Regions from separate parts of the Streptomyces sp. NPDC051051 genome, predicted to be linked through region 3. Evidence: riboswitches for the same ligand, from Rfam matches in the RefSeq annotation. Region 3 holds a riboswitch; each other region holds the start of a gene.
What was found. Region 3 has a riboswitch for cobalamin ahead of AB0N31_RS06230 (ribonucleoside-diphosphate reductase subunit alpha). Riboswitches for the same ligand answer to the same signal wherever they lie in the genome.
Positions count from the first base shown of each region.

Region 1: linked by a shared signal. The riboswitch ahead of AB0N31_RS24280 (cobalamin biosynthesis protein) and the one ahead of AB0N31_RS06230 (ribonucleoside-diphosphate reductase subunit alpha) in region 3 are both predicted to bind cobalamin.
Region 2: linked by a shared signal. The riboswitch ahead of AB0N31_RS29635 (energy-coupling factor ABC transporter permease) and the one ahead of AB0N31_RS06230 (ribonucleoside-diphosphate reductase subunit alpha) in region 3 are both predicted to bind cobalamin.

Region 1 is NZ_JBFBCB010000034.1:31,548-36,289, reverse strand. Features, by position in the region: gene AB0N31_RS24290 (inorganic phosphate transporter) at 120-1,367, shown strand; gene AB0N31_RS24285 (hypothetical protein) at 1,402-1,623, shown strand; cobalamin riboswitch at 1,775-1,907, shown strand; gene AB0N31_RS24280 (cobalamin biosynthesis protein) at 2,008-2,976, shown strand; gene AB0N31_RS24275 (cobyric acid synthase) at 2,973-4,529, shown strand; gene cobN (cobaltochelatase subunit CobN) at 4,526-4,742, shown strand, end outside.
Region 2 is NZ_JBFBCB010000050.1:24,526-29,267, forward strand. Features, by position in the region: gene AB0N31_RS29615 (DUF6766 family protein) at 1-173, shown strand, start outside; gene AB0N31_RS29620 (ATP-binding cassette domain-containing protein) at 191-1,021, opposite strand; gene cbiQ (cobalt ECF transporter T component CbiQ) at 1,018-1,767, opposite strand; gene AB0N31_RS29630 (energy-coupling factor ABC transporter substrate-binding protein) at 1,774-2,169, opposite strand; gene AB0N31_RS29635 (energy-coupling factor ABC transporter permease) at 2,166-2,873, opposite strand; cobalamin riboswitch at 2,903-3,088, opposite strand; gene AB0N31_RS29640 (PP2C family protein-serine/threonine phosphatase) at 3,272-4,444, opposite strand; gene AB0N31_RS29645 (MarR family transcriptional regulator) at 4,591-4,742, shown strand, end outside.
Region 3 is NZ_JBFBCB010000005.1:185,996-190,737, reverse strand. Features, by position in the region: gene AB0N31_RS06235 (ribonucleotide-diphosphate reductase subunit beta) at 1-417, opposite strand, end outside; gene AB0N31_RS06230 (ribonucleoside-diphosphate reductase subunit alpha) at 417-2,786, opposite strand; cobalamin riboswitch at 2,909-3,052, opposite strand; gene mctP (monocarboxylate uptake permease MctP) at 3,233-4,742, opposite strand, start outside.

The sequences.
Region 1 (4,742 bases), on a different contig from region 3:
GCGGAGCGGAACGAGTCCCGCCGATTGTGGACATCATGAAGCCCGCCCCAGTTCACCTTCCGTTCACTCAGGTTACCTACGTTCATCCAGCCAATGACCTCGAACGATTGCCTGGGTAAATGGAAAGCTTCTCGCTGATCCTCGCGATTGTGGTAATGACCGCACTCGCGTTCGATTTCACGAACGGTTTCCACGACACCGCCAACGCGATGGCCACCACCATCTCGACCGGTGCCCTCAAGCCCAAGGTCGCGGTGGCCATGTCCGCCGTTCTGAACCTTGTAGGCGCCTTCCTCTCCGTGGAGGTCGCCAACACGATCTCCAAGGGTCTCGTCGACGAGACCGGCATCCGTCCCGAGGTCATCTTCGCCGCCCTGGTCGGCGCGATCCTCTGGAACCTGCTGACCTGGCTGGTCGGACTGCCGTCCAGTTCCTCGCACGCCCTGATGGGCGGTCTGATCGGCGCCACCATCGCCTCGGCCGGCGCCGGCGCGGTCCACGGCGACGTGCTCGTCACCAAGGTCCTGATCCCGGCCATCGCCGCGCCGATCGTCGCGGGCGTCGCGGCGATGCTCGCGACCCGGCTGTCGTACTCGCTGGGCAAGAAGGCCGACGGCAAGGCCGCCGCCAAGGGCTACCGAACCGGCCAGATCGCCTCCGCCGGCCTGGTCTCGCTCGCCCACGGCACCAACGACGCGCAGAAGACGATGGGCATCATCACCCTCGCCCTGGTCGCCGGCGGCGCCGTCGCCCCCGACTCCGACCCGCCGCTGTGGGTCATCCTGTCCGCGGGCCTGGCGATCGCGCTCGGCACCTACCTCGGCGGCTGGCGCATCATCCGCACCATGGGCAAGGGCCTGACCGACCTCCAGCCGCAGCAGGGCTTCGCCGCCCAGACCAGCGCGGCCACCGTCATCCTGGCCTCCTCCCACCTCGGCTTCTCGCTCTCCACCACGCACTCGGTGTCCGGCTCGGTGATGGGTGCGGGCCTCGGTCGCAAGGGCGGCGTCGTCCGCTGGTCGACCGCCACCCGGATGTTCGTGGCCTGGGGCCTGACGCTGCCGGCCGCGGCCCTGGTCGGCGCCCTCGCCGAGTACGTGACCGGCCTCGGCGACTGGGGCACGGCGCTCGTCGCGGCGTTCCTCATCGCCTCCAGCGCGGCGATCTGGAAGATCTCGCGGCGCGAGGTCATCGACCACACGAACGTCGTCGACGCGGACGAGGAGCCGGCCGGCGTGGTCACCACCGCGATCGCCGCCGTGACCCCGCCTCCGGCGGGCACGGTCGCCGAGGACCTCACGGCCACCATCCCCGCCCCGGCGGCGGAACCGGCTCCCCCGGCCGCTCCCACCGTCACCACCGTCTGAGTCCCGCCCCCACCGGTACGAAGGAAGAAGCAGCATGAAGATCGACTGGGCGGCTCTCGGCTCCGTCTTCGGCGTCAGTCTCGTCGTCACCGTGGCCCTCGTGGCCCTCTTCACCCTCGGCATCATGGGCCTCTCCCGCCGCGAGCGGGCCGCGGCCCAGGGCGGCTCCGCCACCCTGGCCGTCACCGGCGCGTACGCCTGCTTCGCGGCGTGCGCCGGTGCGGTGGCCTACGGGATCTCGCTGATCGTCGCCTGACGGACGGCACGCACACGCGCGTGGGGCGCGGGACGGACCACCGTCCCGCGCCCCACGCGTGCGTGACGGCCGTGACCGGCGGTGACCGGTGGTGTGTGGGGTTCTGCACACTGTCCCGTCGCAGGTCAACAGCGAGTTGACGGCCGTTCCGGGCCCGTGGTGGACTGCCGGGGCCATGTACGGCGACAGAAGAGGAAGCCGGTGTGAATCCGGCGCGGTCCCGCCACTGTCACCGGGGTAGACACCCCCGGGAGCCAGGAACTCTCGTCGCCGGTCTCGTCGAACCAGGGCGTGGACACCCTGAGTGAGGACATATCGCCATGCTCGGCTGCCGTTCGAGGTACAGCACCAGGTCGTTGCCCGGCCCGTCGGCCGGCTGAGCCGATGGGTGCCGATCGCCGCTACGCGTACGGTGCCGCCGCCGGCCTCCTGGGGGACCTGCTCCTCGGCGATCCGCGCCGGGGGCATCCGGTCGCCGTGTTCGGGCGGGCCGCGGCCGGCGTGGAACGGGTGCTGTGGCGGGACCACCGCGGGTGGGGCGCGCTGCACACCGCCGTGTGCGCCGGTGGCGCCGTGGCCCTCGGGGCCCTCGCCGCACGTGCCGTACGCCGCTCCCCCGCCGCCTCCGTCGCGTTGACCGGTGCCGCCGTGTGGGCCGTCGTCGGCGGGACCTCACTGGTACGGGAGGCCCGGACCGTCGGGCGGGCCCTGGAAGCGGGGGACGTCGAGGGCGCGCGGGCGCGGCTGCCGCACCTGTGCGGACGGGACCCGCAGGCCCTGGACGCCGACGGCATCGCCCGCGCGGTCGTCGAGTCCGTCGCCGAGAACACCTCCGACGCGGTCGTGGGCGCCCTGGTGTGGGGGGCCGTCGGCGGTGTGCCGGGACTGCTCGGGTTCCGGGCCGTCAACACCCTGGACGCCATGGTCGGCCACCGCTCGCCGCGCCACCTCCGCTTCGGGTGGGCGTCGGCCCGGCTGGACGACGTCGCCGGATGGCCGGGGGCACGGCTGACCGCCGTCCTGGCCGCCGTCGCCGGTGACGATCCGCGCGGGGCGGTGCGGGCCTGGCGGGCCGACGCGCGCAGGCATCCCAGTCCCAACGCCGGTCCCGTGGAGGCGTCGTTCGCCGGTGCCCTCGGGGTGCGGCTGGGCGGGACGCTGTCGTACGCCGGGCGCGTGGAACACCGGCCCGTGCTGAACGGGGAGCGGGGGCGGCCCGTCATGGCCCACGACATCGAACGCGCCGCGCGGCTCTCCCGCCGCGTCGGCCTGCTCGCGCTCGGCGTCACCGTCGCCGCGCGCGTCGTCTCCGCGGGTGTCCTCGCGGCGAGAGCGAAGGGGCGTACGTCATGAGCGGGGGTCTCCTCGTCGCCGGCACCACCTCGGACGCCGGCAAGAGCGTCGTCACCGCCGGGATCTGCCGGTGGCTGGTGCGGCAGGGGGTCAAGGTGGCGCCCTTCAAGGCGCAGAACATGTCCCTCAACTCGTTCGTGACCCGCGAGGGCGCCGAGATCGGGCGCGCGCAGGCCATGCAGGCGCAGGCCTGCCGCATCGAGCCGACGGCGCTGATGAATCCGGTGCTGCTCAAGCCGGGCGGCGAGCGGAGCAGTCAGGTCGTGCTGCTCGGCAGGCCGGTCGGCGAGATGAGCGCGCGCGGGTTCTTCGGGGGGACCGGGGAAGCCGGGGGGTCGTCCCCCGGGAACAGGCTGCGCGGCGGACGGCAGGAGGAACTCCTCGGGACCGTTCTCGACTGTCTCGCCGAGTTGCGGGGCACGTATGACGCGGTGATCTGTGAGGGGGCGGGCAGTCCCGCCGAGATCAACCTGCGGCGGACCGACATCGTGAACATGGGGATCGCCCGCAACGCGCGGCTCCCCGTGCTCGTCGTCGGCGACATCGACCGCGGCGGCGTCTTCGCCTCCTTCTTCGGGACCGTCGCACTGCTCTCGCCGCAGGACCAGGAACTGGTCGCCGGGTTCCTCGTCAACAAGTTCCGCGGTGACGTCTCGCTGCTGGAGCCGGGCCTGGACATGCTGCGCGGGCTGACCGGGCGGCGGACGTACGGGGTGCTGCCGTTCCGGCACGGGCTCGGGATCGACGAGGAGGACGGGATGGCGGTCTCCCTGCGGGGCGCCGTCCGGGAGTCGGCCGTCTCCGCGCCCGTCGGTGAGGACGTGCTGCGGGTCGCCGTCTGCGCGGTCCCGCTGATGTCCAACTTCACCGACGTGGACGCGCTGGCCGCCGAACCGGGCGTCGTCGTGCGGTTCGTGGACCGGCCGGAGGAACTGGCCGACGCCGACCTCGTGGTGCTCCCGGGGACCCGGGGGACGGTCCGGGCGCTGGAGTGGCTGCGGGAGCGCGGGCTGGCGGACGCCGTCCTGCGCAGGGTCGCCGAGGGGCGGCCCGTGCTGGGCGTCTGCGGCGGTTTCCAGATCCTCGGCGCGCACATCGAGGACGAGGTCGAGAGCCGGCGGGGCCATGTCGACGGGCTCGGGGTACTGCCCGTGCGGGTGCGGTTCGCCCGCGAGAAGACCCTGACCCGGCCGGTGGGGGAAGCCCTCGGCGAGCGGGTCGAGGGGTACGAGATCCATCACGGGGTCGCCGACGTCACCGGAGGCCAAGCCTTCCTGGACGGCTGCCGGGTCGGGCAGACCTGGGGCACCCACTGGCACGGCTCACTGGAGTCGGACGGTTTCCGCCGGGCGTTCCTGCGGGAGGTGGCGGCCGCCGCGGGCCGCCGTTTCGTGCCGGCCGCCGACACCTCCTTCGCCGCGCTGCGCGAGGAGCAGCTCGACCGGCTCGGCGACCTGATCGAACAGCACGCGGACACGGACGCGCTGTGGCGGCTCATCGAGTCGGGCGCGCCGCAAGGACTGCCTTTCATTCCACCGGGAGCGCCCGCATGAGCACAGTGTTGTTGTTGTCGACCGCCGACACCGATCTGCTGGCGGCCCGGGCCGCCGCCGGTGCCTCCTACCGGATCGGCAATCCGACCCGCGTGGACGTCGCGGAGGACCTCCCCGGCCTGGTCGAGGGCTCGGACGTCGCCGTCGTACGGCTGCTCGGCGGGAAGCGGGCCTGGGAGGACGGGCTCGCCGCGCTGAAGGCGTCCGGCATCC
Region 2 (4,742 bases), on a different contig from region 3:
GGTCCCAGTACCTGGGCGCCGCCGACTTCTGGAACCGCACGCTCCAGAACTGGCAGTCCGAACTGCTGGCCGTCGCCTCCATGGCGGTGCTGTCGATCTACCTGCGCCAGCGGGGCTCACCGGAGTCCAAGCCGGTCGGCGCGGCGCACGACGCCACCGGCGTCGAGGGCTGAGGCACTCTGTCGCGGACTCAGCCCCCGGCCAGCAGCGCCGCCAGTTCCTCCGGGCTGCGCGGTCCGGCCTTCCCTTCGGACAACAGGCCCTGACCGGCGAGCAGTCGGGCGACCGCGATGCCCCAGGGCAGGCGCAGGCCCGCCTCGCGGAGCAGGTCCGTGCGGGCCAGCGAGATGTCCGCCGGACCGGTGTGCACGCCGGACGGGGTGAGCAGGGCCGCGTCGTCGGCCCAGCGCAGGGCGAGATCGACGTCGTGGGTGGCCATCACCACCGTCGTACCGGACGCGCGCAGCCCGTCCAGCGTGGTGAGCAGCCGTTCCTGGCCGTCCGGGTCGAGCCCGGCGGTCGGCTCGTCGAGGATCAGCACGCGTGGCCGCATCGCGACGGCGCCCGCGATCGCGGTCCGCTTGCGCTGCCCGTAGGACAGCAGGTGAGTGGGCCGGTCGGCCAGGGCGGTGATGTCCAGCGCGGCGAGCGCCTCGTCCACCCGGACCCGCACCTCGGCGTCGGGCAGCCCCAGGTTCAGCGGCCCGAACGACACGTCCTGGGCGACGGACGCGGCGAACAGCTGGTCGTCGGGGTCCTGCACCACCAGCTGCACGGTCGTCCGCAGCCGGGTCAACCCCTTGCGGTCGTACCCCACCGGCCGTCCCTCGACCGTCAACGTGCCGGTGCGCGGGCGCAGTCCGCCGCTGAGCAGTCGCATCAGGGTCGTCTTCCCGCTGCCGTTGCGGCCGAGCAGGGCGAGGGCGCGCCCCGCGCGCACCGTGAAGTCGAGGTCCTCGAGCACGGCCGGGCCGTCCTCGTACCCGAAGCAGACACCCCGCAGGGCGACCAGCTCGCTCATGACAGGGGCCTTTCCAGGACGAGGGTGAGGGCGGCCAGAGCCACCAGGAGGGCGGCCGCGGCCGCCGTGAAGCGGGCGGAGACACGGGCCTCGGGCACCAGGACGCGCAGGGTGCCGTCGTAACCGCGCCCGGCGAGCCCGGCCTGCAGCCGCGCCGCCCGGTCGAAGGCCCGCACGAACGCGGTGGCGCCGAGCCCGGCGAGCGAACGCCACTCGGCGGCCCGGCCGGTGTGCCCGAGCCGGGCCGCCTGCGCCTCCCGGATCCGGCGCATCGAGTCCAGCAGCAGGAAGCTCATGCGGTACGTCACCAGGGCGACGTCGACGACCGGCGCGGGCACGCCTGCCCTCACCAGGCGGGGCAGCAGATCCGACATGGGCGTGGTGAACGCGAACAGCAGCACGCCGAGTGAGGCGGCCGAGGTGCGCAGCATCAGCTCCCCGGCCCGCACCGGGCCACCGTCGGCCGGGGACACGAACCCGTCGGGCCCGCCCACCTGGACGAGGAGGGTGAGCGCGCCCGTCGCGCAGAAGCCCAGCGGGACCCGGTAGGCGCGCCACAGCCGGCGGGGCGGCACCCCCGCCGGACCCAGCAGCAGGGCGAGTGCCGTCACCAGCACCAGGGCCGCGCCCGGCCAGGGCGGCAGGGAGATCGCGAGCAGGGTGAGGCCGAGCCCCAGCACGGCCTTGTCCACGGGATGACGGTGGCGCCAGCGACTGCCGTGCGCCGCCGCGTCGATCGGCAGCACGTCCGATCAGACCCGTTCCTGCGGAGACTTCCCGGCGTCGGGCGTGCTCACGTCGTCCCGCGCCTCGGCCCCGTCCTGTTTCTCCTCCAGGCGGGCCAGCGCCCGCAGTTCGCCCTGGCGGCGGCCACGGCGCACCCCGAAGTAGTAGGCGAGGACGCCCGCGCCCAGGGCCGCCTGGAGGGAGAACAGCGCCGACTCGATCTCCCCGGACGGAGGCTCGTACAGGGGCGAGAACCACGGTTCGTAGTCCGGCTCCAGCTCGGTGATCGCCGTCTCCGCCTCGCTGTCGGAGCCGGTGAACGGCTGCTCCTTGTGGTCGCCGAGACCCAGGGCCAGCGGCAGCACCGCGAGCGCGAGCACGGCGAGCAGCAGCAGGAGGTTGATCTTGGTGTTCCGCTTCACCGGGCCACCGCCCCGGTCGTGTCCGGCTTCCGGTTCCGGCCCCCGGTCACCAGCACGCCCAGCCGGGTCAGTTCGCCCTTGCTGGACTGCACGAGGAGACGCATCACCAGGACGGTGAGGAGCCCCTCGCTCACGGCCAGCGGGATCTGCGTGACGGCGAAGATGGACCCGAACTTGCCGAGCGCGCCCAGGAACCCGCTGCTCGGGTCGGGGAACGCCAGCGCCAGTTGCACGCTGGTCACGCAGTAGGTGGACAGGTCGGCGACGAACGCGCCGGCGAACACCGTGACCATCAACGGCACGCCGTAGCGCCGCAGCAGGCGGTAGACGCCGTATCCGGCCCACGGTCCGACGATCGCCATCGAGAACACGTTGGCGCCGAGCGTGGTCAGGCCACCGTGCGCGAGCAGCAGGGCCTGGAAGAGCAGGGTGATCGTGCCCAGCACGGCCATGATCGGCGGCCGGAACAGGACGGCGCCCAGGCCGGTGCCGGTGGGATGCGAGCAACTCCCGGTCACCGAAGGGAGCTTGAGTGCGGACAGGACGAACGTGAAGGCGCCGGAGGCGCCGAGCAGCAGCGTGCTCTCGGGATGCTCCCTGACTTCACGGGTGAGCGACCGGGCTCCGTGGACGACGAACGGCGCCGACGCGACGCTCCAGGCGACCGCGTGCGCCGGAGGCAGAAAACCCTCGGCTATGTGCATGGCTCAGCAGACCCTCTCCAGCACCTCGTGGATGGTTGACGCGCCTTGGCCGGTCTCCTGGCTGACGGGTACCACCGCCCGTGCTCCGCCTTCCCGGGTCCGTGAGGACCCAGTGGCTGCCCGCGAGGGCCGGAGCCGGACTTCCCGATCACAGTGGCGAGGGCCGCACCGGCATCACACCGGATTTCCCGTTCACCAAGGCGTGGTGACAGTAGTGCGAGGACAGGGGCGGTGACAAGCGGGAACGGGGGCGCACGGGCGGCGGACGCGGGGTGCCGACCCGGCGCACACCGGCCGCGCCGGGGCCGCACCGCGGTCACGCGGACACCGCTCGGCGGCCGTGTCGGTTCCGACACACCGGTCGGTCGGCGGCCGTGCCGGTCCGGGAATCCGGAGGGTCAGCGGCCGTGCCAGTCCAGGCACACCACGAGCGCGTCGTCCTCCGTCACGGACCCGCCGCGGTGCCCCGCCAGTTCGCGCAGCACGGCACGCGGGACCTCGGCCGCCGGCAGCAGCCGGGTGGCCGTGATCGCGCGGGCCAGGGCGGCGTCCCCGTACGTCCCTCCGCCGGGCGGAGCGACCGCGTGGACGCCGTCGCTGACGAACACCAGCCGGTCCTCGGGCTCCACCTGGAACGGCTGCGCCACGTAGTCGGTCTCCTCGAACATGCCCAGCGGCAACTGGGCTTCCAGGTCGACGGGTTCGACGGTGCCCGCCCGCAGCCGCAGCAGCCGCGGTGAGCCGGCGTCCACCACCTGGGCCCGGCCCGTGGCGACTTCGACCTCCAGCATCAGCACCGGCAGGTGGCAGCGGCCCCGGTAGTGGGCGTGCACCGCCTGGTCGGCCAGCGCCGCCTGGTCGGCGATCGGGAGGCCGGCCCGTCGCGCGTTGCGCAGCGCGCTGACCGCCAGGCTCGTCAGCAGCGACGCCTCCGTGCCGTCCCCCATGCCGTTGTTGACGTACAGGGTGAGGCGGTCGTCCGTCGCGGACCAGTCGAAGTTGGCGCCGCGGACGGCGTAGGCGGGCTCCATCTGGGCGCCGAGCGCGTATCCGGGGCCGGTGCCGGAGCGGGCCGGGAGGAGCTGCCACTGCATCTCCGCGGCCAGGGTGAGCCGTTCCCTGCGCCGGGCCCGCAGGTACAGGTCGGTGGCCCGCTCGGCCACGACCACCTCGTGCCCGAGCACCTGCGCGACCTCCGCCAGCTCGCCCAGCACGTCCGGCACCCCGCCGTCCTCGGGCAGCGTCACCGACAGCACCCCGAGCCGGTCGCCGCGCACCGAGACCGGCAGGTGCGCCCGCACCCGCCCGTTCCCGGCCGGTTCGACGTACGGCTCCTGCGCGCCGAACGCCCGGCCCGCGGCGCTGCCGTACACCGACACGGGCTCCTGGTCCCGAGGTCCGGCCACCGGCTGCAGCGACGTCAGGCCGTAGTCGGCCATGAGCAGCTCGGCGGAGAGGGCCGCGTACTGCTCGACCAGCGCACGGCGGACGGCCTCGACCAGTTCATGAGGTGCCGCCTTCCGCAGGGCACGCTCGGCGGTGACGAATCTGTTCGTGACGGGGGATACCACGACGGGAGTAACACCGATCCTTCGCTCGGGGGCCGGTTCGCCGGCCGGAGGTGTCCCGCGCGCCCGGGCGGCGCGGCGGGTTCGAGGGGTGCCGGGGGCGGGGGAGCCGCTAGTACGCTGACGGTCGTCCCAGTGCCTGCGAGAGTGTGACCGTGACTGCCTTCCGCCATCGCCCGGACCCCGACGAGGTCGCACGGGTGACCGCGACGGCCGCCGAGCTGCTGGAAGTGCTGTGGGGGCGGGCCTCGACGGCGCCCGCGTCCGCGTCCCAGCTGCGCGTGCTGTTCGTCCTGGAGCA
Region 3 (4,742 bases):
CTCCCGGATGGACGGGATGTTCTCGACCGCGTCGAAGGCGGCGGCGCGGTCCTCCGGATCGGGGAGGTAGGTGTCCAGCAGGGTCAGGTAGAACTGGACGTGCACGGCCTCCTCGAACAGCTGCCGGCTCAGGTAGAGCCGCGCCTCGGGGGAGTTGATGTGCTTGTACAGCGTCAGCACCAGGTTGTTCGCCACGATCGAGTCGCCCGTCGCGAAGAACGCGACCAGCCGCCCGATCAGGTGCTGCTCGGCGGGCGTCAGCTTCGCCAGGTCGGTGACGTCCGAGTGGAGGTCGACCTCCTCGACGGTCCAGGTGTTCTTGATGGCGTCCCGGTAGCGCTCGTAGAAGTCGGGGTAGCGCATCGGGCGCAGGGTCAGCTCGAAGCCCGGGTCGAGCAGGTTCTTGTTCTCCGGCATTACTGGCAGGCCTCACAGGACTCGGGGTTTTCGAGGGAGCAGGCGACGGCCTCTTCGGGGGCCGGCTGCTGCACGGGGATCGGGGCCTGCGCCTGTGCCGCGCGGGCGATGCGGGTCGCCGGGCGGGAGCGCAGGTAGTACGTCGTCTTCAGGCCCGACTTCCAGGCGTACGCGTACATCGAGGAGAGCTTGCCGATCGTCGGCGTCTCCAGGAACAGGTTCAGGGACTGCGCCTGGTCCAGGTACGGGGTGCGGGCGGCGGCCATGTCGATCAGGCCGCGCTGCGGGATCTCCCACGCCGTGCGGTACAGCGCCCGTACGTCCTCGGGGATCCAGGTGAAGGACTGCACCGAGCCGTTCGCCTCGCGCAGGGCCTCGCGGGTGCGGGCGTCCCAGACGCCCAGCTCCTTGAGTTCCCGCACCAGGTAGGAGTTGACCTGGAGGAACTCGCCGGACAGCGTCTCGCGCTTGAACAGGTTGGAGACCTGCGGCTCGATGCACTCGTAGACACCGGCGATGGACGCGATGGTGGCGGTCGGCGCGATGGCCAGGAGCAGCGAGTTGCGCATGCCGGTCGCCGCGACGCGCTCGCGCAGCGCCGCCCAGCGCTCCGGCCAGGCGAACTCGACACCGTAGTGGTCGGGGTGCAGCACGCCCCGGGCGGTACGGGTCTTCTCCCAGGCGGGCAGCGGGCCGTTGCGCTCGGCGAGGTCGGCGGAGGCCTCGTACGCGGCGAGCATGATCCGCTCGGCGATCCGGGTGGAGAGCGCCCTGGCCGCGGGCGAGTCGAAGGGCAGCCGCAGCTTGAAGAAGACGTCCTGGAGGCCCATCGCGCCCAGCCCGACCGGGCGCCAGCGGGCGTTGGAGCGGCCCGCCTGCTCGGTGGGGTAGAAGTTGATGTCGACGACCCGGTCGAGGAAGGTGACGGCGGTGCGGACGGTCTCGTCCAGCCGCTCCCAGTCGATGACCTCGGCGGCCCCGGGGGCCGTGTCGACGAACGCGCCGAGGTTCACCGAACCCAGGTTGCAGACCGCCGTCTCGCCGTCGTCGGTGACCTCCAGGATCTCCGTGCACAGGTTCGAGGAGTGGACCACGTGGCCCGGTTCGGCGGTCTGGTTGGCGGTGCGGTTGGCCGCGTCCTTGAAGGTCATCCAGCCGTTGCCGGTCTGGGCGAGGGTGCGCATCATGCGTCCGTACAGGTCGCGGGCCGCGATGGTCTTCCTCGCGAGGCCCGCGGCCTCGGCCGCGCGGTAGGCCGCGTCGAACTCGTCGCCCCACAGGTCGACCAGCTCGGGTACGTCGGCCGGGGAGAACAGCGACCACTGCCCGTCGGCGTCGACCCGCCGCATGAACTCGTCCGGCACCCAGTGCGCCAGGTTGAGGTTGTGCGTACGGCGCGCGTCCTCACCGGTGTTGTCGCGCAGTTCCAGGAACTCCTCGATGTCGGAGTGCCAGGTCTCCAGGTAGACCGCGGCCGCGCCCTTGCGCCGGCCGCCCTGGTTCACGGCGGCGACCGAGGCGTCCAGGGTCTTCAGGAACGGCACGATGCCGTTGGAGTGCCCGTTGGTGCCGCGGATGAGCGACCCGCGCGAGCGGATGCGGCTGTACGACAGCCCGATGCCGCCGGCGTGCTTGGAGAGGCGGGCGACCTGGTGGTAGCGGTCGTAGATGGAGTCCAGCTCGTCCAGGGGGGAGTCGAGGAGGTAGCAGGACGACATCTGCGGGTGCCGGGTGCCGGAGTTGAACAGGGTGGGGGAGGAGGGGAGGTAGTCCAGGCGGCTCATCAGCCCGTAGAGCGCGGCGACCTCGTCGACGGACCTCGCCGTGTCGTCTTCGGCCAGGCCGCTCGCCACCCGCAGCAGGAAGTGCTGGGGGGTCTCGACGACCTTGCGGGTCAGCGGGTGGCGCAGCAGGTAGCGGCTGTGCAGGGTGCGCAGGCCGAAGTAGCCGAAGCGGTCGTCGGCGTCCGTGTCGACCAGCGCGTCGAGCCGGGCGGCGTGCAGCCGCACGAACTCGGCGGTGCGGTCGGCGATCAGGCCCTCGCGGTGGCCGACGGCGACGGACGTGGTGAAGGAGGTGACGCCCTGGGAGGCGGCCTCGGCGCGGATGCCGATCGTCAGCAGCCGGGCGGCCAGCCGGGAGTAGGCGGGGTCCTCGGAGATCAGACCGGCGGCCGCCTCCGTGGCCAGTTCGCGCAGCTCCGCCTCGTCCGCCCGCGCGGACCGGCCCCGCAGCGCGGCGGCGGCGACCCGGCCGGGGTCGGTGTCGGGGAGGTCGGCGGTCAGCTCGGTCAGGGTCCGCAGCAGTGCGGCTCCGGGACCGTCGGTCTCCGGGGCTGCTGAAGCCGGTTCGGCTGGCGCGATGGTCACGTGGGGCTCTCCCTCGCTCGGCGGGGGCCTTGCGCAGGGCAGGGGGCGGCACACGAGCGCGGGGCGCGTCGCGTCCACCGGCCCATTCCGCGAGGCCCGGACGTCAGGGCACCCGAGCCGGACGGACCGGGTGCGCTGCCGGCAGGTGCTCGGACTGACCATGCGTGCGCATATGGGTATGCGCGCACGCACGTACACCGTTGCGGGACAGTTCCGGATTCGCACCGGATTCCCCTGCGGCGACAGCGAGCATGAGCATACATCTTGTGCCGGGCTGCCACGTGACCCCCAGATGTTGTGTCGGGCTGGCTTCGCAGCGTCAACTCCGAGGGGACAGGGCCCCGTCCTCGCGGCACGAGCGCGTACGACAGCGGGCCGCCGGGGCGACGTGCCCCGGGCGGCCCGCTGCGGGATGTGGAGGGAGTGGTGGGCGGGGACGCCCCGCGCTAGTGCCCCGCTCCCGCCCCCGCCGTCGCCGGCGGCAGCTCCACCTGGACGCCCGGGTCGCCGGCGTCCGCCGTGTAGTCCGACGGGGACGTCTCGTCGACGCCCTCCGGGGCCTTGAGCGCCTTCAGGACGAAGGTCAGCACCACCGTCACCACCACGTTCAGCACGAACGCCGTCAGGCCGATGTAGCCGATCTCGCCGATGCCGGGGATCTCCTTCGACGAGCCGCCGAAGTGCGCCTGCGTCGGAGAGGCGACGCCGTACGCCGCGAACGTGCCGTAGACCATGCCGACGGCCCAGCCGGCCAGCAGGGCCCAGCGGTGGAACCAGCGGGTGAACAGGCCGCCCACCAGGGCCGGGAAGGTCTGGAGGATCCAGATGCCGCCCAGCAGCTGGAAGTTGATGGCGACCGTCTTGTCCATGGTGAGGACGAAGACCAGCGCGCCCACCTTCACCAGCAGCGAGACCAGTTTGGAGACACGGGTCTCCTCCTTGGGCGTGGCGTCCGGCTTGATGAAGTCCTTGTAGATGTTGCGGGTGAAGAGGTTCGCGGCCGCGATGGACATGATGGCGGCCGGCACCAGCGCGCCGATGCCGATCGCCGCGAAGGCCACACCGGCGAACCACGCCGGGAACATGTCCTCGAAGAGCTGCGGGATCGCCAACTGGCCGTTGGTGACCTTCACTCCGGCGGCGATCGCCATGAAGCCCAGCAGGGCGAGCAGGCCGAGCATCAGGGAGTACAGCGGCAGGATCGTGGTGTTGCGGCGGATCACCTCACGGCTGCGCGAGGACAGCGTCGCGGTGATCGAGTGCGGGTACATGAACAGCGCCAGCGCGGACCCCAGCGCCAGCGTGGCGTACGTCCACTGGCCCGCCTCGGCCGGGGCGAGCGCACCGCGTGGCTTGCCGGTCGCCGGGTTGGTCTGCGCGAAGGCGTCGCCCGCCTTGGCGAAGATGTCGTCGAACCCGCCGAGCTTGATGGGGATGTAGATGATCGCCACCGCGATGACGATGTAGATCAGCGTGTCCTTCACGAACGCGATCAGCGCGGGCGCCCGCAGCCCCGACGAGTAGGTGTACGCCGCGAGCACGCCGAAGGCGATCAGCAGCGGCAGGTCCTTGACGAACCAGTTGGTGTTCTCGCCGCCGCCGACGCCCATCACGTCCAGCACGGCCTGGATGCCGACGAGCTGGAGCGCGATGTACGGCATGGTGGCCAGGATGCCGGTGACGGCCACGGCCAGGGACAGCCCCTTGGAGCCGAACCGGCCGCGCACGAAGTCCGAGGTCGTCACGTACCCGTGCCGGTGCGACACCGACCACAGGCGCGGCAGGAACGTGAAGATCAGCGGGTAGACGAGGATCGTGTACGGCACCGCGAAGAAGCCCGCCGCGCCGGCCGCGTAGATCGCCGCCGGGACCGCCACGAACGTGTAGGCCGTGTACAGGTCGCCGCCGAGCAGGAACCAGGTGACCCAGGTGCCGAACGACCGGCCGCCCAGGCCC